DNA from 3 places in the Cellvibrio sp. 25HG11W-0 genome. Region 2 is predicted to be linked to each of the others. Evidence: predicted binding sites of a transcription regulator. Region 2 holds the regulator's gene; each other region holds the start of a gene.
What was found. Region 2 encodes PhoB, which activates phosphate uptake and scavenging genes when phosphate is short. Its sites were predicted from a motif close to TGTCATAAANNTGTAACA; they were not measured.
Positions count from the first base shown of each region.

Region 1: AC0KUT_RS15935 (PstS family phosphate ABC transporter substrate-binding protein) is a predicted target of PhoB. The motif match lies at 2,976-2,993, and genes of this name have one in related genera.
Region 3: AC0KUT_RS12730 (porin) is a predicted target of PhoB. The motif match lies at 3,126-3,143, and genes of this name have one in related genera.

Region 1 is NZ_CM174230.1:3,817,643-3,825,623, forward strand. It holds gene AC0KUT_RS15930 (ABC transporter permease subunit) at 1-1,740, opposite strand, end outside; gene AC0KUT_RS15935 (PstS family phosphate ABC transporter substrate-binding protein) at 1,913-2,881, opposite strand; gene AC0KUT_RS15940 (ClpXP protease specificity-enhancing factor) at 3,110-3,514, opposite strand; gene AC0KUT_RS15945 (ubiquinol-cytochrome c reductase) at 3,659-5,881, opposite strand; gene petA (ubiquinol-cytochrome c reductase iron-sulfur subunit) at 5,884-6,480, opposite strand; gene AC0KUT_RS15955 (alkene reductase) at 6,923-7,981, opposite strand.
Region 2 is NZ_CM174230.1:4,767,817-4,775,797, forward strand. It holds gene AC0KUT_RS19990 (hypothetical protein) at 1-276, shown strand, start outside; gene AC0KUT_RS19995 (dicarboxylate/amino acid:cation symporter) at 395-1,687, opposite strand; gene AC0KUT_RS20000 (HU family DNA-binding protein) at 1,788-2,066, opposite strand; gene AC0KUT_RS20005 (chorismate--pyruvate lyase family protein) at 2,220-2,792, shown strand; gene ubiA (4-hydroxybenzoate octaprenyltransferase) at 3,350-4,216, shown strand; gene phoB (phosphate regulon transcriptional regulator PhoB) at 4,352-5,050, shown strand; gene phoR (phosphate regulon sensor histidine kinase PhoR) at 5,084-6,379, shown strand; gene AC0KUT_RS20025 (DUF2141 domain-containing protein) at 6,385-6,807, opposite strand; gene AC0KUT_RS20030 (pyridoxamine 5'-phosphate oxidase family protein) at 7,118-7,771, shown strand; gene AC0KUT_RS20035 (DUF2569 domain-containing protein) at 7,946-7,981, shown strand, end outside.
Region 3 is NZ_CM174230.1:3,021,869-3,029,849, reverse strand. It holds gene hrpA (ATP-dependent RNA helicase HrpA) at 1-776, shown strand, start outside; gene AC0KUT_RS12745 (HvfA family oxazolone/thioamide-modified RiPP metallophore) at 939-1,337, shown strand; gene AC0KUT_RS12740 (HvfB family MNIO-type RiPP peptide maturase) at 1,337-2,191, shown strand; gene AC0KUT_RS12735 (HvfC family RiPP maturation protein) at 2,188-2,934, shown strand; gene AC0KUT_RS12730 (porin) at 3,263-4,297, shown strand; gene AC0KUT_RS12725 (hypothetical protein) at 4,361-4,819, shown strand; gene AC0KUT_RS12720 (energy transducer TonB) at 4,881-5,606, opposite strand; gene AC0KUT_RS12715 (hypothetical protein) at 5,698-5,913, opposite strand; gene AC0KUT_RS12710 (TonB-dependent receptor domain-containing protein) at 5,959-7,981, opposite strand, start outside.

The DNA of each region.
Region 1 (7,981 bases), 950 kb from region 2:
CCACACGGTAAGAATGATGGGCACCACTAGGATTGCAGCCTCCCAACCTTCGGGAATATTGTTGCGCACTTGTTGTGGAAAGCGACTCCATGCATATCCGGTCACCAGCATTATGACGGGGAGTAGAATTAAGATACTGAAGATCGCCGGCAAATGGTTTTCCATAAAGGGCGCAAGCCAAAGCCCCGCAAGGAAACCTAAAATTACCGTTGGCAAGGCCTCCATAATTTCGATGGTAGGCTTTACGATGCCGCGCAATTTTGGTGTCATGAAATAGGCGGTGTAAATCGCCCCCATAACACCTATTGGTACTGCAAAGAGCATGGCAAAAAATGCAGCCTTCAAGGTGCCAATTGAGAGCGGAACAAAGCTCATCTTGGCTTCAAAACTGTCACTACCAGAGGAGGCCTGCCAAATATATTCAGGTGCATCGCGCCCTTCGTACCAGACTTTTTGCCAGAGTGAACTGAAAGATATTTCTGGATGGCGATTCCAAACATCGGCCACTTTAATATCCTGATCGGCATCAATGATGAGCACGCGACCATTGATGGGTGAAATAGCGATTTGCTTGATCGGCTTTTCACCCAGAGACTCAAGCAAGAGCGTGCGTGCCGAGGTGCCAAAATAAACGCCGACATTGCCCTGATCATCACCCACCCAAAATCCGCGTCGCGAAAATTCTGGGGTGATAGTGGTAATAGCACCAGACAGCGCATCGAAGTCACGCACATGTACAAGGTGATAAATATTCTGTTTGTCGCGCACCAAAAACCACTGACTAACGGCGCCCTTATCAGTCCCCACAATGAGCGAACCTGTGCCCACTAAAAATTCCATACTGGTGATATTACCCGTTGCGACTGTAACGGGTTCGCGCAACTCAGGCGCAGAAGGGTTCATGATTTTGTAGAGCAACATTTGCCCTTTATCGGTCGCTACAATTAAATGTTGAGCCGATTCATCGATCAGCATATGAGTGCCCTTTACACCTTCGGGCAACTTGGGCAGCTCATAAATTTCTTTAGTTACATTGACCGTATCGGTAATAAAGTTACGACTCATGCTAAATACCGCCAGCAACATGCGGTTATCTGCGGTAATCGCGCCTATAAGTGTGCCTGCTGAGGTTTCTTGAATAGCCAGAACATCGAGCGCCGCGCCCTGCTCATCCAACTGTAATGGCTCTTCGCCGAGCGGGAATTCTAAACTCGGGATAACTTGGCGCTGATCATTGGGGTAACTTAATTCGTAGTGCGCTTTAGCAACACCCACTTGGCCATTGCTATAACCAAAGGCCACAAGGCCGTGGTCAGCAGTGCTGTTGGCGAGGCTAGCAAAATTGGCTTCTGCCGCTTTAGGCATGGCCGCACGTACCAGCGATTTGCCACTGAGTACATTAAAGAATTCGACACTGCCACTACGATTAAAACTGCCACCAATTTCTTCATAGCGATCTAGCGTTAAAAACTCACTGGTATCACTGGCGGGCTGGCCAAATTCGGCGGTGCTGATGGTTTTGGTCACATCGACAGAGGCATTGCGCAACAGCGGTGCCACCTCTGAGAAGAGATAAAAGAAGATTAAACCGAGGGAAAATACTACCGCCATACCGGCTGCGGTAATACCCCAGCGGGAACAACTATCTTTGAACATACGGATACGGCGCAAGCGAGCGCGCTGTTCTGCATTGGGCATGAGGCTGCCGCGTGTATTTATCCGAGTTACTGGTTCTGACATGGTGAGCACACCCACTTAAAGTATTGGCGCGTGAATCCTAACAACCAAAGATGACACTTTTGTTACAGGCAGATATGAAACTGACAACTTTCGTCATAAATCTGTAACACATTATCTTTCAGGTATAAAAAAGCGCCGACTAGGTCGACGCTTTTTGTAGAACTTCTAGATCTTACTGCAATTCAGCCAAAGCTTTTTTCGCCATTGCCGCAGGTAGAGGGATGTAACCATCACGCACTACTGCCTCTTGACCTTGCTTAGACAAAACCATTTTCAAGAACTCAAGTTGCAAGGCATCAGCAGGGTGGTTAGGACGCTTGTTGATGTAAACATACAACACGCGAGCTAAAGGATAAGAACCATCCAATGCATGTGATGCTTCTGCAGTGATGTAAGGGCCGCCATCTTTGTGTGATAAAGGAACTGCACGCACACCAGAGGTGATGTAACCAATACCTGAGTAGCCTATGCCGTTAATAGAGGTAGACACGCCTTGAACAACAGATGATGAACCTGGTTGCTCATTAATGGTTGCCTTGTAGTCGCCCTTACACAGAGCTTCATCTTTAAAGTAACCATAGGTGCCAGATACAGCATTACGGCTGTAAACGGTAAAGTCACGCTTGTCCCAAGCACCGGTCAAACCAACTTCACCCCAACGAGTGATGTCTTTGGCACCGCCACACTTGCGGGTAGCAGAGAAGATCGCATCAACTTGTGGCAAGCTCAAACCTTTGATTGGGTTATCCTTGTTCACATATACCGCTAACACATCGATTGCCACTGCAATAGCCGTTGGCTTGTAGCCGTGCTTAGCTTCGAACGCCTGAATTTCTTCAGCCTTCATACCGCGACTCATAGGACCGAAGTTAGCAGTACCTTCAGTTAACGCTGGTGGTGCAGTAGAAGAACCAGCACCTTGAATTTGAATATTGACGTTAGGGTAGAGCTTTTTGAAGTCTTCTGCCCAAAGGGTCATCAGGTTATTCAAGGTATCCGAACCAATTGAGTTCACATTACCTGATACGCCAGAGGCTACTTTGTAGTCTGGCAAATTTGCATCTACAGCAGCTTGCAGCGCAGTAGCACACACCATAGAACCGGCAAACACCAGTCCTTTAATTATTTTTACAGCGTTCATAGACCGCTCCAGTAAGTAAGTAAGAATCACACATCCCCGCGGGATATTGATGGAGGGTTCATCCCTTCCATGGCTGTGCAATCTACGCGTCGAATATGACAGTTATATGACCAAAACCATCCCTGTCATAAAAATGACCTAAATTCGTCACAAAAAATAACCGGAAGGTCTTTGAAGGGGCGGATATAAAAACACCCGCTGCAGCGGGTGTTTTTAGTGCGTAATGGGCTACTTAACGACGCGCAAACCAGGGCGCTTAGGTGCAACAGGCTTGATCGGTGACGGCGGGCTCGGCGGTGTGGGCGGCTTAGTATTCGTTTCCGGCTCAAACATCATACCTTGGCCATTCTCCCGCGCGTATATACCCAAAATGGCCCCACACGGCACATACAAATTGTTTACCACGCCACTAAAACGGGCATTAAACGCGACTGCATTTAAATCCATGAAAAAATCATGTACTGCCGTGGGGGCGATATTAAGAATGATTTGCCCATCTTTATTCACATGCTGCTGGGGCACTTGTGTACCTTCCACATGGGCGTCCACCAAAATATGGGGGGTACAACTGTTATCCAGCAACCATTCGTAAATGGCCTTAAGCAAATAGGGGCGACTAGACGTCATTGACATCGGAATTTCCTTGAGACTTGGCAGTAAAACAATAGAGGGGGAACGAAACTGGCCAGAGCATAGCAATAACTATCACAAAACAAAACGGGCGACCTAAGTCGCCCGTTAATATGTCTGTAATACTGCGTAATTCAGAACCTAACCTTAGTGAATTTCACGCCAAAACTCGCGATTCAAGAAGTAAACAAACACAAACAATATCAGCAAGAAGCCCAAGACCCAAAGACCCATTTGCTCGCGCTTAACAGCCGCTGGCTCACCGATGTATTCAAGAAAGTTCACCAAGTCATAGATTGCCGCGTCAAACTCGGCGGGTGTCATGGTGCCGATCACCTTACCTTCTTTCAAGGTGCCGCAATGCTCGTCCATTACCAAATTTCCTACATCATTGCGCAACGCACCGCCATGATGATTCAACTTAGGTCCAGCACCACACTCCAATAAGCCCTGTGGGCCAATCAACACATGCGGCATACCAACATTGGGGAACACGCGATTGTTCACACCCCAGGGGCGCGACTCATCTTTGTAGAAGTTACGCAGATAGGTATAAACCCACTCCGGTGAACGCGCACGCGCCACTAAGGTTAAATCGGGCGGAACTACACCAAACCACACCTTGGCTTGCGCAGGGCGCATAGCAATTTCCATCAACTGGCCGATACGCTGACCACCGTTAATAAGAGTACCTTCCATTAAGTCATGGGGTATATCCAAATCATCGGCTACACGCTCAAAACGCGAGTACTTTGCAGAGTGACATCCCATACAGTAGTTAACAAAGTATTTGGCTCCACGCTGCAGTGAAGCCTTATCTTTTAGATCTGGCTCCATGTGATCGCAGGGAATAGCCCCACAGGCAAATCCGCCTTCATTGGCAACAGCCTTAATGGGAATCAAGGTCAGCAATACGAAGAACACAAAGCCCGCTAACACCACAATCAAGGGCAGCCCCTTAGCTTGGGTGCGTGTTGGCTCAGCCAAATCCTTATCGCGCGCCGCCAAGATGGGCATAACGGCAAAGATAACAGCCAAAAATGCACAGAGGAACAACAGCAGAACAGGCACATCGCCGTGAAGATACTCAATTCCCATCCAAGCGAATACCACTGCAAATACGCCACAAAGTACCCAAGATACTGTTGATTTGGCTTTTTCTGGGGTAGAGGTAGTCCACACCGGCATAGTGACAAAATAGGCGAAGTAGAAACCAGTAGCGATTTGCGATAGCAGAGTTCTTGCTTCGGAGGGCGATTGCACACCTAAGTAACCCAAAACCACAAACATAGAGGCAAATGACAGCAGCATGACCCGTGGAATATGACCGCGGTAGCGCATAGATTTCACTTTACTGCGATCCAACCAAGGCAACACAAAGAGTACTGCAATGGCGGCAGCCATAGCCATAAAGCCGAGGAACTTGGCGGTCAAAGGACCAATCGGCATAGTCACCGCACGCAGCACTGCATAGAACGGGGTGAAGTACCACACTGGAGCAATATGCGTTGGTGTCTTCAAATTGTTCGCTTCTTCAAAGTTGGCGTACTCAAGGAAGAAACCGCCCATCTCTGGCATAAAGAACAAGATAAAACAGAAGACAAACAAGAATACTGTGATGCCCACTAAATCGTGAACGGTATAAAAAGGATGGAATGGAACGCCGTCGCGCGGAATACCGTTTTCATCTTTGTTCTTTTTAATCTCAACGCCATCAGGGTTGTTAGAGCCCACTTCGTGCAGCGCCAAAATATGCATAACCACCAGCGCTAACAATACTATTGGCAGAGCCACTACGTGTAGCGCAAAGAAACGGTTAAGCGTAATGCCGGAAATCAAATAATCGCCGCGAATCCACTGGACAAGGTCTTCACCTATCACAGGAATGGCACCGAACAATGAAACAATTACCTGCGCACCCCAATAGGACATCTGCCCCCAGGGCAATACATAACCCATAAAGGCTTCGGCCATAAGCGCCAGATAAATGGTCATACCGAAGATCCACACCAATTCGCGCGGCTTTTTATAAGAGCCGTACATCATGCCGCGGAACATGTGGAGATACACCACAATAAAGAAAGCCGACGCGCCCGTAGAGTGGAGATAACGCAAAACCCAGCCGTAATCCACATCGCGCATAATGTACTCAACTGAAGCGAAGGCGCCTTCAGATGAGGGGTTATAACTCATGGTCAACCAAATACCGGTTACTAGCTGATTCACCAGCACCAAGAGCGACAAAACACCAAAGAAATACCAAAAATTGAAATTTTTCGGCGCATAGTACTTCGCCATGTGGGTATCCCACGCGCGCTGAACGGGCAGACGATCATCAACCCAAGTCCACAAACCTGTTAACCACTTCATGCTTAGGCCCCCTGTTCTTCGCCAATAATTATTACATCATCACTTACGTACATATGTGGCGGCACTTGTAAGTTCAGTGGTGCAGGCATGCTTTTGAATACACGCCCAGCCAAGTCATACTTAGAACCATGGCAAGGGCAGAAAAACCCGCCCTGCCATTTAGCGCCACCCAAATCTGCCGCACCAACATCTGGGCGGAACATAGGGGCACAACCCAAATGGGTACAAACACCCAACAGGATGGCAAATTCCTTGTTAATCGCACGAGTTTCGTTTTGCGCGTAGGCAGGCTGTTGGGGTTCCTTGGAGTTCTCATCCAATAACACACCCATCTCCTCTACCTTTTTAAGGCCTTCCAACGCTTCTTGAGTACGGCGCACAATGAACACAGGCTTACCGCGCCACTCCACCGTCACCATTGCACCGGGCTCGATTTTGCTGAGGTTATACTTTACCGGCGCACCTGCCGCTTTTGCTCTGGCACTGGGGTTCCAAGACCCCACAAAAGGAACAGCAGCACCCACAACACCTACGGCCCCTACAAGTGAGGTTCCAATTATGAGGTTGCGGCGTGTCTTATTTACAGCGTCATTACTCATGACGAATATCTCCCCTAACGGCTGGACGGCTAGCAAATCACCTCGAAACGCAGGTGACAAAGGAATATTGGGCTTTCACCCAAAAGGCGGGCATATTAAAGAATTAACATCAGGCTTACAAGAATAACCACACAATATCCGTGGGTTATAAGCCAGCAATTTTAGACGTAAAAAAACGCCCAAGCCACAAAAGACTTGGACGTTTTTTGATAATCGTCAATTCGCAGCGCCAAAAAACGCTATCACACACTCAAAAGCCTTTAAAAAGGCCCTGTTACAACCAAAATGGCAAGAACTCAGTCCAAACCACGCAAAAAAACCAAAAAGGATTGAGCATTTGTTAAAAGTACCACTTACCCAGAAAAAGGCACAAAACGCACACTCATCGTGCGCCTATATTCACACCTCATCTTCAGGCGACTATCAATATCCACACAAACGACTAACTCGCCATAGGATAATCTGAATAACCGACCCCACTTGAGGCATATACCGTTGCCCAATTAACCTCCGCCAATGGCAAATCTTGTTGAAAGCGAGCCACCAGATCCGGATTGGCAATATAAAGACTGCCAAATGCCACTGCCTCTGCTCCACCTTCCGCAATCAACGCCTCAGCCGAAGCCTGCGTGAATTTTTCATTGACGATATAAGCACCGCCAAATGCCGCCTTAATCTTGCTGCCTATAGAGTCTTCACCTTGATACTCACGGGCACAGATAAATGCAATTTTTCGTTTGCCAAGCTCAGCCGCCAAATAGGTAAACAAGGCCACTGGATTTGAATCACCCATGGTGTGTGCATCGCCGCGCGGCGCAATATGGAAACCCACACGCCCAGCACCCCATACGCCAATGACCGCATCGGCAATCTCCAGCGCCAAGCGCGCTCGGTTTTCAATGCTGCCACCATAGGCGTCGGTGCGCTTATTGGTACCATCTTGCAGGAACTGGTCAATCAAATAGCCGTTAGCACCATGAATTTCAACACCATCAAAACCCGCCGCTTTAGCATTCTCAGCCCCCTTGCGAAAGGCCTCCACAATCGCAGGGATTTCATCGAGCGCCAAGGCACGCGGCGTCACATAGGCCGTTTCAGGGCGAACCAAACTCACATGTCCTTCGGCGGCTATAGCGCTGGGCGCTACAGGCAACTCGCCATTTAAAAACATAGGGTCCGATATGCGACCCACATGCCAAAGCTGCAACACAATCTTGCTGCCGTTTTCATGCACTGCGCCCGTCACCTTCTTCCAACCTTCGACTTGCTCATCCGACCAAATACCCGGCGTACTGGCATAGCCAACCCCCATTGGCGTTACCGCAGTAGCTTCGCTAAAAATCAAACCTGCATTGGAGCGCTGTGAATAATAGGTTGCCATAAGGTGGTTCGGCACACGGTTGTCCGTGCCAGTTCCACGCGCGCGCGTCAAAGGCGCCATAAATATGCGGTTGCGCAACTGTAAATCGCCAATTTGTACAGGTTCGAATAAAACAGACAT
Region 2 (7,981 bases):
TGCGGTATTCCCCTTGCCCCCATGGATATGACCATGGCCAACATAGTCGCCCATGAATTAATCGGCGAGCCTTTTGCGAACGAACTGGATCAAGCAGTCTTGTTTTCGGCGGAGTTACTGCTCAATGAGCACCGCTTCCAAGGAGAAAATGTGCAGCAGTACATCAACCTGCACAAATGTCGGGGTTGGGAGAAGGAGCTTAAACGCTGGCCCTGCCTAATGGAAAATTTAGCTATTCCGGTCGAGTTTAAAGGGGAAAAACCCACTCGACATTAACATCACAACAACAGGCGCCATCAGCAACGCCTTTTGTCTTTCACCTTGGCCCACACAAATCACCGCTTTAAACTCCCTCAAGCACCCCCCTCAAAAGTAGCGCTTTCGACCCGCCCACTTAAGGGGCTATAGGGTCTACTTCAGCATTGCGGGTAGTGTCGGCAAAGCGCACTAAATCGATCAGCTTCTCACTCTTGGCCACCACTACCGATACCATGGCATCACCGGTTAAATTGACCGCCGTGCGCACCATATCGAGCAGTCGGTCCACGCCTATAATCAAGGCGATACCCTCAACCGGCAGGCCTACCTGCTGCAACACCATGGCCAAGGTAATCAAGCCCACACCGGGTACACCAGCGGTGCCTATAGAGGCGAGCGTCGCGGTGAGAATAACCAGCAAATAGCCGCTTAAACCAATCTCAATACCAAACGCTTGGGAGATAAATACCGTCGCCACACCCTGCATAATGGCAGTGCCATCCATATTAATAGTGGCGCCTAAGGGGATCGAGAACGAGGCGACCTTTTTATCCACCCCCAAATCCTGCTCTACGGTGCGCATATTGATGGGCAAAGTCGCACTGCTGGAGGCGGTACTAAACCCAAACACCATAACCTTCCACATTTTGCGTAGGAAAATCACCGGACTTAACCCGCTCAAAAGTTTGAGTAACAGGCTGTAGGTACCCAAACCATGCAGAAGCAGCACGAACAACACCGTAAAGAAATACTTAGCCAAATCGAGAATAGCGCCCACCCCCAAACTGGCAAACAGTTTTGCTAACAAACAAAACACACCATAGGGAGCAAAATGCATTAGCAGCATGACCATTTTAAGCACTACGGAATTCAAGTGTTCAAACAGGTTCAGCATATTTCGCCCGGTTTCGCCGCCTGTATGAGAAATGGCAACACCAAAAAGAATGGCGAAAACAATCACCTGCAGCATATTGCCTTCCACCATCGCCTTGAGTGGATTGCTGGGGAAAATATTTACAAAGGTATCTTTAATCGAGGGGGCTGCAGGGCTCGTAAAGCTCGCATCGGCCGTCATGTGAACGCCAGCGCCGGGTTGAATTAACACCGCCATAAACATCGCCAAGGCAATCGCCAAAGCAGTAGTGATGAGATATAGAATGAGGGTTTTAGAGGCGAGCGCACCCATGCGGCTATTAGAACCTAAAGAGGCTGCGCCACAGACCAGCGACACAAATACGAGGGGCACCACCAGCAATTTAAGCGAAGCTACGAAAATCTGGCCCAGCGCATCTAACAAGCCGTTAATGACAAATATATTGAGCCATTGCCCAATCTGACTTGGCGACTCGCCCCCTAAAACCATATTAAAACCGACACCGACGAAGACGCCTAGAATCATGCCAAGTAAAATTTTGCTGGTTAAGGACATAGGTAAGCGCTCAGTGTTTTGATTATTATGCGTTTTGAGAGGGTCTAGAAAGTGCCGCAAAGCGGGCACTTTCTAGAGTACTAGCACTAGCGTAGGGGTATTAGCTGCCCTTAACCGCATCTTTCAAGGCTTTACCGGCCTTAAAGCTTACATTTTTAGAGGCAGCAATTTGGATTTCTGCACCCGTCTGTGGATTACGACCCGTGCGCGCGGCACGTTCGCTGACGTTGAATGATCCAAAACCTAAGAGCGCGACAGATTCACCGCGACCTAAGGCGCTGGTAATTTGCTCAATAAATTCAGATACAACTAAATCAGCCTTAGCGGGAGCAAGCCCAGTACTGTTGGCCAGTGCGACAACAATGTCAGTTTTATGCATGATAATTACCTTATATAAGCGGTTTGAACGCAGAGTTTACCTCTAGTCGCAGCACTAAGGGCAGCTTTGGCGCTATTTTTAACAGCAACCCACAACCAAGCTGGTAAACTGCCCGCCCTATAAAGCCAGTAAAATTCTCTGGAGAATCGTTTTTTGCCGCAGTTGCACTCCTCGCTCACACGCGCCGCTATTCGCTGGAAACCCTTGCTGCGCCTGCCGCGCAGCCAGCGTCCACCCACTGCGCTCTACCCTTGGTTGGCCGATAAGGGCTCACTCACAGCGCGCTTAGTCGATTTAAGCCAGGGCCAATTCAAGGTTGAAATATTACGCCAGTATTTGGGTAAAGCCAGCCGCAACGAACAAGGCGCACTGGGGATCGGGCGCCAAGAACTCTGCTTAATCCGCGAAGTCATTCTATGGGGCAAAGGCGAAGCTTGGATTTTTGCGCGCAGCCTGCTTCCCTTGCGCAGCCTTACCGGCAAGTTGCGCCATTTGCGCAAACAAGATCAAAGCCCGCTGGGAGCATTTCTGTTTAGTCAGCCACAATTAGCGCGCAGCCCTATTGCAGTTGCACCTATAAACGCACAGGATCAGTACTTTCCCAGTGAGCTGGCGCTAACTAAGCCACTGTGGGGGCGCCGCTCCATTTTCTATCTCGCTGCCAAACCATTGCTGGTGAGTGAAGTGTTTTTGCCTGCGCTCTGCGCGCGTATCGCCCATTCATAATAACAACGACCAATGGCCTGAGAGGGATCATGACAACTGCCGACGACCAACCAACACCTCAAGGCGCGAGTGTCGACGCATCTGCTGGAGATAAACCCAATGCCAAAAAACCTGTGGTACGCAAAAAAGCAGCACCTACAACTGCGGCTCCAGTAAAACAGCCCGCAAGCACCGCTAAAAAGCCTGCTGCGGCAAATCCCAAGAAGCCTGCGCCCGCAAAAACGACGAAAGCAGCCGATGCTAAGCCAGTTGCCTCAGCGCCTAAAACCTCCACACCTGCTGCAGCTAAGTCTAAAACAGCTGCATCTACAGCCACCACTAAATCCGCTGCCGCCACGTCAGTCGCGCACCAAGCTGTTGCGACCAAACCTGCTGTGCAACTAACGACACCAAGTGTACCAGCCACTATCGAAGCCGCCAAAATAGCAGCCGCGACGAGTGCTGAAGACTCGCTATCTACACTGTCCACAACCAGTCCCACTCAAACTAAAGCGCAACTCAGCACCTCAAAAACTAAGCGTTTAAAAATCCGTAAAACGCCGACATCCTCTACAAAAATGGCCGTATTACAACAAAAGTTAGCTATTTACGCACAGCTGATGCGCTTAGACCGCCCTATAGGCATTTTGCTCCTGCTATGGCCAACACTCTGGAGCCTGTGGCTCGCCGCCAAGGGCATGCCTAGCCTAAAAAACTTGATCATCTTCACCCTTGGGGTAGTGGTGATGCGCTCCGCGGGCTGTGTCATCAACGACTTTGCCGATCGCAAGATCGACGGTCACGTGCAGCGCACCCAACATCGCCCACTGGCGACAGGCGCGGTAAGCAGCCGCGAAGCCCTCGGTTTATTTGCGGGCCTGTGCCTCTTAGCATTTGGCTTAGTGCTCTTTACCGACCCCTTTACGATCAAGCTCTCCGTCGGCGGCCTAATACTCGCCTTCTGCTATCCCTTTATGAAACGCCACACGCACCTGCCGCAAATGGTGCTCGGCGCCGCGTTTGCCTGGGGCATCCCCATGGCCTACGCTGCGGAAGCAGGCATGCTCGATCAACGGGTTTGGCTGGTGTACTTAGCCGTAGTGCTCTGGACAGTGGTATACGACACCTTTTACGCCATGGTAGACCGCGACGACGACCTCAAAATTGGCGTTAAATCCACCGCGATTCTCTTTGGCGAACAGGATCGTTTCATCACTGGCGTACTCCAACTCATGACCCTTTACACCTTAGTGTTAGTAGGTGATCGCTTTGAGCTAGGCGCTTATTACTACTGGAGTTTGGTTGCTGTCGCAGGCCTTTTTGGCTACCAACAATGGCTAATTCGCTTTCGAGTACGAGCCGCCTGTTTTAAGGCATTTCTGCACAATAACTGGGTAGGCTTTATTGTTTTTGTAGGAATTGTCACTGACTATGCGCTGCGATAGGGCTTATTGCTAAACACGCGACCAAGACAAATTATCTTTCTGTCATAAATGTGTAACACTTAGCTTATTTAATAAGCTGCAACAATAGCGTCACATACCGTGTACGCGCCCGTGGTTATTTCAGGCAGAAACGATATGACAGGCCGTAAAATTCTGATAGTTGATGATGAATCCGCAATTCGCGATATGTTGCGTGTCGCCTTGGAGATGGCCGAATATCAGGTCACCGAAGCCAGCAATGCACAGGATGCCCATAGCATCATCGTCGACAACAAACCCGATTTGATCTTGCTCGACTGGATGATGCCCGGCACCAGCGGTATAGAACTAGCGCGCCGCTTAAAGCGCGATGAAGTGACTGCTGATATCCCGATCATCATGCTCACCGCCAAAGGCGAAGAAGACAACAAAATCCAAGGTTTAGAAGTAGGTGCCGACGACTACATCACCAAGCCCTTCTCTCCGCGCGAACTCGTCGCACGCCTTAAAGCCGTGCTGCGTCGCGCTGATCCGCAAATCAACTCCGCGCCAATCATAGTACAAGGCCTGTGTCTCGATCCTTCAAGCCACCGCGTCACCATCCATGACCAGTCTGTCGATATGGGCCCCACCGAATATCGCCTACTTGAATTCTTTCTCACCCATCAGGAAAGAGCTTATACTCGCAGCCAACTGTTGGACCATGTCTGGGGCGGCAATGTATATGTCGAAGAGCGCACCGTGGATGTTCATATCCGCCGCTTGCGCAAAGCGCTTACCATTGACGGCCACGAAGACTTGGTGCAAACCGTACGCGGCACAGGCTATAGATTTTCCACTCGCATCGAAGCCTGATTGCTGTCGTAAGATTTTCAGAGGCGTGCAATTTTGCTGTTAAAAGGTTTCAGCGCTGAGCTCAAGCGCATTCTCATTGTTATAGGCACCTGCACTCTGCTCGGCCTCGTCATAGGCCAATTGGCGCTCACACTCTTGCTCGGTTGCGCCATTTACATTGGCGGCATGCTCTGGCAGATGCGCCGCCTTAATCAGTGGCTGCTCACTCAAAACAAAGAAAACCCCCCAGAGGCCAGCGGCATTTGGGGTACGATTTTTGACAATATCTACCAACTGCAACGCCATCAACAGCTTGAGAAAGAAAACCTGCAAGCCGTGATCAACCGCGTGCAGGAAATCAGCTCCGCCTTAAAAGACGGCATCATTATTCTCGACTGGCGCGGCCATTTGGATTTTTGGAACCCCGCTGCGCACCGTATGTTCGCCCTCAATGTAAAAGATCAGGGGCAATCGATTATTAACTTTATTCGCCACCCCAAATTTGTCAGCTATTTTGAAGACGGCAAATATGAAGACCCGCTAGAAATGCCATCACCGCGCTTTCCCTCGCGCTATTTGCAATTACAAATTACCACCTTCGGTAAAAATGAACGGCTCATCGTCGTGCGCGATGTCACCCAATTGCACAACCTAGAAATGATGCGCCAAGACTTCGTGGCCAATGTATCCCACGAATTGCGCACGCCGCTTACCGTCATCAATGGCTATGTCGAAACACTCTCCGACAACAACACCACGCCCAGCTGGAACAAACCGCTGCAACAAATGTTGCAGCAAGCCAAGCGTATGTCACTGCTCATCAATGATTTATTAGTGCTCTCAAAACTAGAGACAACGGAAGCAGGGCACAACCAAAAACCCATTACCATCGAACAACTGCTCACCGTTGTAAAAAGTGAAGCAGAAGTGCTCAGCGCAGAAAAAAATCAAACTCTCAACCTCGTATGCAACAACACCACGCGGCCACTGCTATACCCCGGCAATGAAAAAGAATTGCACAGTGCTTTTTCTAATTTAGTCATCAACGCTATTAAATACACGCCGAACGAAGGCAAGATCAACATCCTGCTCTGGCAGGATCAAAAACACTTTTATATTTCAGTCAGTGACAACGGCCCAGGTATAGACAGCAAACATATTCCGCGCTTAACCGAGCGTTTTTATCGCGTGGATGCCAGCCGTAACAGCAGCACCGGCGGCACCGGCTTAGGCTTAGCAATTGTGAAGCATGTACTCATGCGCCATGAAGCAGAATTAAAAATTACCAGTGAACTGGGGCGCGGCAGTGTATTTATGTGCGTATTCCCACTGCAACAACCCCAGCGCTAAGATGCTTAGCGCAGGTGAATATCCACCTGCAAATCTTTATCAAGGGTAAAACTCGCCTCTTTAAAACTAGGCTGCCCATACTCGCCGCCGTTATTCGAAAAACCGTAACCCTCTGTGGGAATCCCCATAAAACTCTTATCGATCACGCCGTTCTCGTTTTCATCCTGATACAGCTTAATCGCGTAGGTACCTGCGGGTAGGTCGCCAAACTCTACGATCAACTCCCCGCCACTCAACGCCAATTTTTTCGCCGCCACGGTGGGGGTATTAGCATCATAACTTTCTTGCTGATTATGCAAAGCAACCAGCATCACGCCCTTATTAGATTTTATTTTATCGATGTGCAAGCGCAAATCGTGAGCCATAGTCAATTGACTCACCATAAGCGCACTCAACACCGCAACAGACCCTATAAGATTAAGTTTCATTCTATTAATACTCCTTCAGTAGATTAACGAGATACCATCATAAGCCAAGCCACAAACCCAGCAGCATCACAAAACGCATGGTTTTGACCTGACATATGTCAACGCTTTACTCACATAGCGGAAAAAATAATACGAATCAAGGCCAGTTTCCTGCTGACGGTCTTTTGTGTTTGAAATGCCAAATTATTGACTGAAATAGGGTTTAGGCCTATGGTGCTGAAAATTCACGATGCCACATTGATTCTGGGCAAAATGGTCACTGGGACACAACATAAAAAAACATCATAACTTTCATATTTAAGGAAACCAAATGAGCGCAAAGGATTCATCAGCATCTTCCTCTCGTACAAAAATTCGCCGCATTGCTGAACTAGCAAATTACGAGAAAAAATCGCTATACGATATTATTGATGAGGCATATGTTTGTCATATTGCCTTTAATGATGGAGAGAGCACTCACTGTATACCAACCGCTTGCTGGCGTATTGAGAACTATCTATATATTCATGGCTCAAATGGTGGGCGTTTAACCAAGAAACTTTTAAGTGGAATTCAAACATCAATTGCAATAACACATGTTGATGGTCTTGTACTTGCTCGGTCAGCATTCAGCCATACAATGAACTATCGGTCAGCTGTAATATATGGCATATTTGAAGAAATAAAGGAAAACTCAAAAAAGATGCATGCCCTTGATGAATTTATGGAGAAAATTGCTGTAGGTCGTAAAGACGAAGCCAGGTCAGGCAACAAAAAAGAACTGGCGGCTACGAGTGTACTGCGTATTTTACTAGATGAGGCGGCAACAAAAATTAGCAACACAACTCCAGCCGACAAAGAAGAAGATCTTAATTTGCCTGTTTGGGCCGGCGTTTTACCATTAACACTTAAACACGGAGAGCCATTGCCATTCGAAAATGGCAGCATCCCAACGCCTAAATATGTAAAAAACTGGGCAAACTAAAAATTCCTAATTTTTTGGTAATACCTTTGTCAGTATTCTCACGAAGATAGTTATGAATATCAGCTCGCGCATATACTCAATAACTTTTTCAATATTTAAAGGTTAGATTAGATCATATACTTACATCGCTAACGCGTATATTTGGAACATAACACATATAAAAAAGGAAATAAAATGAGCGATACAAATGATTTGAAAGGCTTAAAGGGC
Region 3 (7,981 bases), 1.7 Mb from region 2:
CAGTGGCACTGCAAGTGTTGGATAATCCGCTGCAAGCGCGGCACTTCACTCAACAGGGCATTACCCGGTTGTTATTTTTGGCGCATGCCCAAAGTGTGAAGTATTTACAGAAAGAGTTGCTGACGGGCCAAGATATGGCATTAAGCCTTGCGGGCATTGGCACCCGCGCGCAAGTGGTAGATGACCTAATCATGGCGGCTTTAATGCAATTGGGAGTGCCAGATCAGCAGCAGTTACCGCGCACGCAGAGCGCGTTTGAAGTGTTGGTGTTGTCGACTAAGGAGAGCCTAATTGCACAGGCGCAGGACTTGGCGAATCATTTGCTCAATAGCTTGAAGCTTTTAGTTGAGGTCAAAAAAAATCTTAAGCAACATAAAAATGCCTTGGTTTTAGCATTTACAATCAGTGACATTAATACCCAGCTGCAGCAGTTGTTTTATCCTGGTTTGGTCTATCAAACCCCCTATATTTGGCTGCAGCAGTACCCCAAGTATTTGCGTGCCATAGGGCAGCGTTTGGAGAAGGCGATACTCAACCCTCAAAAGGATCGGTTGCAGCTGGCCGAAGTGGCTCCCCATTGGCAGCGCTTGGTGGACTACTTGGCGAAAGAGGGTGACTATCGTTTCTGGCAAAATTCAGCGCTGCTGGAATATCGTTGGTGGATAGAAGAGTTGCGGGTATCGCTTTTTGCTCAAGCTTTAAAGACCTCTGTGCCAGTGTCACCCAAGCGTTTGGATAAGCAATGGGAACAGGTATTGAGTGATGCTGAATTGTAGAAGTGATTTGTAACAAATTCAGGGTTCAAGTATCTAAGCAGTAACCTTGAAGCACTAGCGCGCTGAAACCTGCGGATGTTTTGTTTTTCATGTTTAAAATGTGCTAAGTTTCAAGGGCATTTTTACCACAACGCAATGAACCTAATCTAAAGGATACATCTTATGAATAACAAAATATCTTCTCTGTCTGCGGTTATTGGTGCAACATTTCTGGCTTCTGCGGCTTTGGCACCTATGGCTTCAGCGGCAGATGCAACTTTCACCGCGACGACTATGGAAGCGGGCTACACCCTTGCAGAGCATGCTGAAGGCAAGTGCGGTGAAGCAAAATGCGGCGCTGACATGAAAAAGTCCGATAAAAAGACTGACGGAGAAGCTAAGTGCGGTGCAGATAAAAAAGCAGATGCTGAGCATAGCTGCGGCGCTGAGATGAAAAAGGCCGACGGCGAAAAAACCTGCGGCGCTGACATGAAAAAATCTGACAAAGAGCATAGCTGCGGCGCAGATATGAAAAAAGCCGATAAAGAGCACAGCTGCGGTGCAGATAAAAAAGCTGAATAATGTTTACTTCTTCGGCATCTAGCTACACTGCTGAGATCTCCGGCGCAGGCTTAGGCCTGCGCCGGAGTCTTTTGGGGCCACTGAATGAACTGACCCCAGAAGATATACAGTTTATGGAAGTGGCGCCAGAAAACTGGATTCATGTCGGCGGACGTTTAGCCAAAAAATTACGTGCCTATACCGAGCGCTTCCCCTTTGTTTGTCACGGCTTATCGCTCTCTATTGGCTCCCCTGCGCCACTTAATGTTGAATTGTTGACCGACATAAAAGCTTTTATGCAAACCCATAATGCGCGCTATTACAGCGAGCATTTGAGTTATTGCAGTGACGAAGGACAATTGTACGACTTGCTGCCAATCCCCTTCACGGAAGAGGCTGTTAAATATGTTGCCGCGCGTATACGTCAAGCGCAAGATATTATTGGGCAAAAAATTGCGTTTGAAAATTCATCTTATTATTTTGCGCCACAACAAGAAATGAGCGAGAGCGAGTTTATAAATGCTGTTGTGCAAGAATCAGATTGTGCGCTTTTGTTAGATGTTAATAATGTTTATGTGAATAGCATTAACCACAATTATGATCCTTACGCATTCTTAAAAAGTCTACCGGGTAAACGTACTGCCTATATACATATTGCGGGTCATTTCGAAGAGGCAGAAGATTTGCGCATAGATACTCACGGCGCCCCAGTGATATCGCCAGTCTGGTCATTGCTGGAGTATGCCTATAAAGAGTTTGGCGTTAAGCCAACACTGTTAGAGCGGGATTTCAATATTCCACCTGTCGCAGAGCTAATGACAGAAGTCGCACAGATTAATGCTATTCAGCAATCTATATTTGCCAATTCTTTATGAAGACTTTCCAAAAAATGCAGCGAGAGCTGGCGCAGCATTTACGGGCTCCCGAGCACTTTCCAGCACCAGCAGGCGTAGAAACGCGGCGCTTAGCGATTTATCGCGACTTGATTTTCAATAATATTGAAGGCTTTGTGGCAGGGGCCTTTCCGGTGCTGCGTTCACTTTATAGTGAATCCTTATGGCATGAGTTGATACGTGATTTTATGTTATTACACCCATGCCAAACCCCTTATTTTTTACACATCAGCCAAGAGTTTTTGCATTACGTAACCCAAGAGCGCGAAGCGAAAACTAATGACTACGCCTTTATGGGGGAGCTTGTTCATTACGAGTGGGTTGAGTTGGCATTGGATGTGGCCGAGGCAATTATTCCTCCAGCGCAGACTTATGCTCTCACGCCTTTGCTGTTAAAAGCGCGTGTATCGCCGTTAGTTGTGGGGTTACAGTATCAGTATCCCGTTGAAAAAATATCCAGTCGTTTTCAACCAAATGAACCTCAATCAAGTTTTTTATTGGTTTATCGTAATCGCGCTGATGAAGTGGCCTTTATGCGCGCCAATCCTCTCACTCTGCGCCTAGTGTTTTTGTTGCAGCAGCCTCACAATCTTCCTCTTAGTGCAATTTTTGACCAAATAGCTCTCGAGTTACAGCATCCTGAACCGATAAAACTACAGCAACAAGGTTTGAGTATTCTCAAAGAACTGTTTGATTTAGACATTATTAGCCACTTTGAGCCATAGTTTGAATGATAGAAAGTGACTTTACCTGTGACCTGTTAATAGCACAAAAAAAGAAGTTGGCGCTGAATTCGCCCTATTTGTGTGCAATTTTTACGTTAATTTTCCGATGTTTGCGCTAGATCTACCACTTACTATTATTTTTATATATATAATCGCCGCGCAATCAACATTTCTTAGTTCTTTGTAATATTAATGAAATATAAATGACACAAAATGGACACGAACTCGTCGTGTAACCGTCATAAAAGAATGTTGTTGTGCAAGGGGGCTGGACGTTAAAGCGCCTATGTCAATTACAAATACAGAAATACCACTAGGGGATTACTTCATGAAAAAAGCATTACTTCCACTTGCTCTGGCTTCACTTTTCCCACTTTCAGCAATGGCTGATGTTGTTGTATACGGTAAAGGCAACGTGTCTTTCCAGAATGCTGATGAAGCAGATCAAACGCAACTTGAATTAGTTAGCAATGCCTCTCGTATCGGCATTAAAGGCTCTGAAGAGATATCTTCAGGTTTGAAAGCTATTTATCAATTCGAATATCAAACTGCAGTAGATAGTGGCAATGAAGGATCACAAACCTTTGCACAGCGTAATATCTATATTGGTTTGCAGGGTTCTGCCGGTACTATTATTGGTGGAAAGTTTGATACTCCCACTAAGGCGGCCCAAGAAAAAGTTGACCTTTTTAATGATTTGGAAGGTGATATTAACTATTTGCTAGACGGCGAAACTCGTGCGGCCAATATAGTGCAATACACCACTCCGTTAATGGGCGCAGTTGCAATCAATGTTGCGGTAGTTGCAGCCGAAGCTGGTGAAAATGGTGATGATGGTGTTTCTGCTTCAATCGCTTACAGCACTCCAGCTCTGTACTTGGCTTTGGCTGCAGAGACTGATGTTACCGGAACTGGTGCGGCTTCGTCGTTTGCTAAGTCTCGAGATAAAGACGCTAAAATTTCCTCATCTGGTTATGATGTTACCCGTATTGTGGCTCGTTATACTGTAGGCGCTGTACAGCTGGGTGCTTTGTATCAGCAATCAAGTGGTGTAATTAAGGTGGCGCTCGGAAATAATACTGTTATTTTAGATGCTGATTCAGACGCATGGCTGGTGTCTGCCAAGCTGAATACAACTGATAAATTGGCTCTCAAAGCTCAATACGGTACCGTTACTAATGAGCTCGGTGTATCACCTGCGCAGGTTGATGTTGATGGTACTCAAATCAGTGTAGGTTTTGATTACGCGCTATCTAAAAATACCACTTTATTTGGTTTTTATACGGCGGAGTCTGCAGATGTAGCATCGGTAGAAGCTGCTGATGACAACTGGATCGGTGTTGGCTTGGATCTGAAATTCTAATTTTAGGCTAATCTAAAGATCATAAAAGGGTGCTTCGGCACCCTTTTTTATACGGAGATTTATATGCGTAAGAATTTATATGCAGCAATATCGCTCTGCTTTTTTTGTGGCGTAGGAAATGTATGGGCTGACAGACAAGAGGGTTGTGATGCAGCTGTAGATGTTGCTGATTCTTTAAATGTGAATACGCAAGCTGATTGTGACTATTCAGATGAAGGGTTAAATGGTTATTTTCGTAAGGCATTCTCAGCAAAACAGGAAAAAGAGGTGCTCACACAAGAGACTTTGGTAACACCTGATGCGACCGTAAGTCGTGCACAGGTGACTACAGTCACGCAACAATCAGAACAATCGTTAAAAGTGGTTGTTGATCAATGGGCGGCGGTTCCTTTGGCGCGCACACAGTTGCTGCCTAAAATGTTGGCGGTATGCCCACAGGGTTTTAGAGTCGTTTATGAAGAGTATCGTCCTATCGCTATGGGTCGTATTGAATTAACCCTAGGCGCCAACTGCATAAATTAAAAAAGCCGCAGTGCGGCTTTTTTAATGAGGTTGAACCTCGTTTTGTAATATTGCCTATACTTTATTTCGCGTAGTTAACCACGGCTATGTAGTGCATGGCAGTCGCTTTATTTTCAACAAAGCCTGGAATAAACTTCGATTTTTTCAAGGCGTCTTCGATATTGTTCGCATCACTTTTCTTGCGCATTGCTGCTTCAATGGTATTCACTGACTCTACGTTACCATTGGATTCCACATTCGCCATGATACGCGTTACCTTGGTGTCAGCAAAAAATAATTTACCATTGCCGCGATCTTTCGTGGTGTATTGTACATACCAGTCATTCGCATCGAGTCGTTCTTGTGGCGCGGTATAGTGAGTGCCGTATTGTGACTGTAGGGTCCCCAAGTTAGGGAGCATCACTATGGGGTTTTGTGTACCGTTGAGTGAATAAATAACACGAAATTGCATTCTAACGGGTACTGCTTGACCGTCTATTTTTGCCGCTTCAAATGTGGCTGATTGCAATGCGGATTCGGTTGATTTTTGCATGGAAACCATAGGGCTATTTTCATAGCAATTTACATTGTTTATGTTACCTGTGGTCATTACATCTGCTTGGCAGTAAACCGCTACAGTTTTAACACCTTCGCCAAAGCTAGTGGGGAGGGTAATCATTTTGGCTAGAGTCTGTTCTGCTGTGCCAAAATGCGCAGGTGAATATTCTGCGGCAAAGCTCGCAATGGGAGCTGCAGCTGCTAGGATGATGAGAGTGTTGAGTATTTTTTTTAGGTTTTTGGTTTTCATTGTTATGCTCCTCATGTATCAAAAGAGGGCTTATTAAGCCTCTAAGGTTCAATCGCCGCGAGCTCCAAGAGCTCATCCGCCGACCTTGAACTTAGGTTAGCATCGCATAGAGCACATTTATGTGAATATATTGTGACATTCTGGCGTTTTTTTTGCAGAAACATCCCTTTTTTTGATTTTCCTCTTCAAATCTACCACTTTTAGCATCATTTTTTACTTGTTGGGTTAATGCTGCCTTTTTGTTGTGCAACAAATATGGCTTAATTTCATCTGCGCTATTTGAATATCGTGCTAATAAAAAAGCCACCCGAAGGTGGCCAAAAGGGATTTAAAATTTTTCCTGCGACTCAACTTAGAAGTTGTAGCTAATATCTACGCTTAAAGATGTGCCGACTTCTTGTGTAAGTATGGCGACATTCTTTCCTGATGAGTTGGTTTGCGTAATTTCTCGGTTTTCATCGAGTAGATTGCGCAATTTTCCCTTGAGAGTTAGCTGCTCGGTTGGGTAGTAGGAGTAGGTGATGTCTAACGAACTGAAGGGTTGCTCGAAGGCGTCGTCATGTCCTGTTTCAAGTGCTGAGAAATAAATTTTCTCGCCTGCAACATTGTAGCTAAAGGCAGCTGCGTGTTTTCCGTCATCTGAGTCGTAACCCAATTGCATATTTAACACGTAGGGTGATTGGCCCGTCATGGAACGCACAGGGTTAGTAAAGCCTTGGCCTGCAGGTGAAACAATTTCCGAGTCGCTAAGGGTTAGGTTGCCAGACAAGAAGAATCCGTAATCTAAATTGTAAAGGCCCTCTAATTCTAAGCCGTAAATTTTACCGGAGTCGGCATTGTAAAAACCCAGTAAAACGTCTTGATCTGAGCCTGGAATTAATTTTTGTTCAATGGGGTCGGTGATATCTTTATAAAACAATGATGCCGTAAAGTTATCGCCACCGTCAAAATACCATTCGCCGCGCAACTCAAAGTTATCTAAGGTGGCTGCCACTAAATTGGGGTTGCCTTGTACTCGCTGATTTAACTCTGGATCTATATAGGTTACATCTGATAACTCACGAAGATCGGGACGAGTCAGTGTTTGCGAGTAGCTGCCGCGTAATTGAAAGGTTTCTGAACCCATGAAGCCATCATTGATATAGGTGACTGCTAGCGAGGGGTACCAGCCGTCATCGCGCGATGCAAATTTTTGATCTTCTTTTTGCAGATCAGCAATCAGCTTCTGAATGGTGACACCTGAGTAGTCCAGTAAATCAACAGGTAGTAGCGCGGTGCGGAAGTCTTCATAGCGAGCACCGGCGGTAATTCTATAGGTGTCACTGAAGGTGGCATCAATCATACCGTAAAAAGCATCGGTCATTTGTGCTGCTACATAGCTTTCAGTACCAAAGCCTTGGCTCATGGTAAGTTCTAAGCTGTTATTGATGTCTGCTACGTTTGCATCGCTGAATACTGTACCTGGAATGCCTTGTAGGAAGTTGCCGCCACCGGTAGTAACCCAAGCTGTATAGCCATAGTATTCGCGTGCTTTGTCATTGTAGCTATAGCCACCAGTTAACACGACTTCAGTGGCATCAAAAGAGAGTGGTAGCTTGGCATTCCAACCATGGCTGCGCACATCATCTTTCAAATTGAGATAGGAAAAACTGTTAGTGGCACCAGAGGACAGGCTGGTGCGAATCAGTGCGCCGGTGGTGGGGTCTATTTCATTGTCGCCTACGATATTGGACCCGCCAGGTAAATTAGTTTCTACGCTTGAGTCAGAATAGAACCAATCAAATTCAATATTACCCAGTGTGTCGCCGGCCAATTGGTCAAAAGAATGTTTACCCAATAGTTGGGTGACATCAAGTTGGCGATCTTGATAAGTGGTTTGGTAGGTGATCTTTTGCTTGCCATCAGAAATAAGATTGTTGTTGTTTTGTGCAAGGGTGATAGCGGCCTCGTCACTTTCGTTACCAATTTGCATGTAGCTAACTTGAATTTCATGGTTATCTTGAAATTTAACGCCAAAGCCGATAGACGCGAGATCTTTGGTGTCTTCAACTGAGCGTTTAATTTCAGCGTAATTTACATCCGGTGAGCCTACACCTTTTCGGATTTGATTTTTGTTGCGCCATTCAGTTTTTTGCGACCAGTTAAGAATGCTGCCGAGTGTCCAGTCATCACCTAGCTCCCAAGAATCGCCAAGTGCTATAGCCATATTTTGGTCGTAGGGTGTTTTTTTATTTTTTATTTCCACGTCGCGATTAATAGCCTGCATTAAGTCGCGGTTGGTGTGGCGAGCTTGAGTGATTTGCTCGGGTGAGTGGATACCGTTAGTGGTGTCTGCAAAACTTAAAAGACCATTAACGCTAATCTTACCTTGGTAG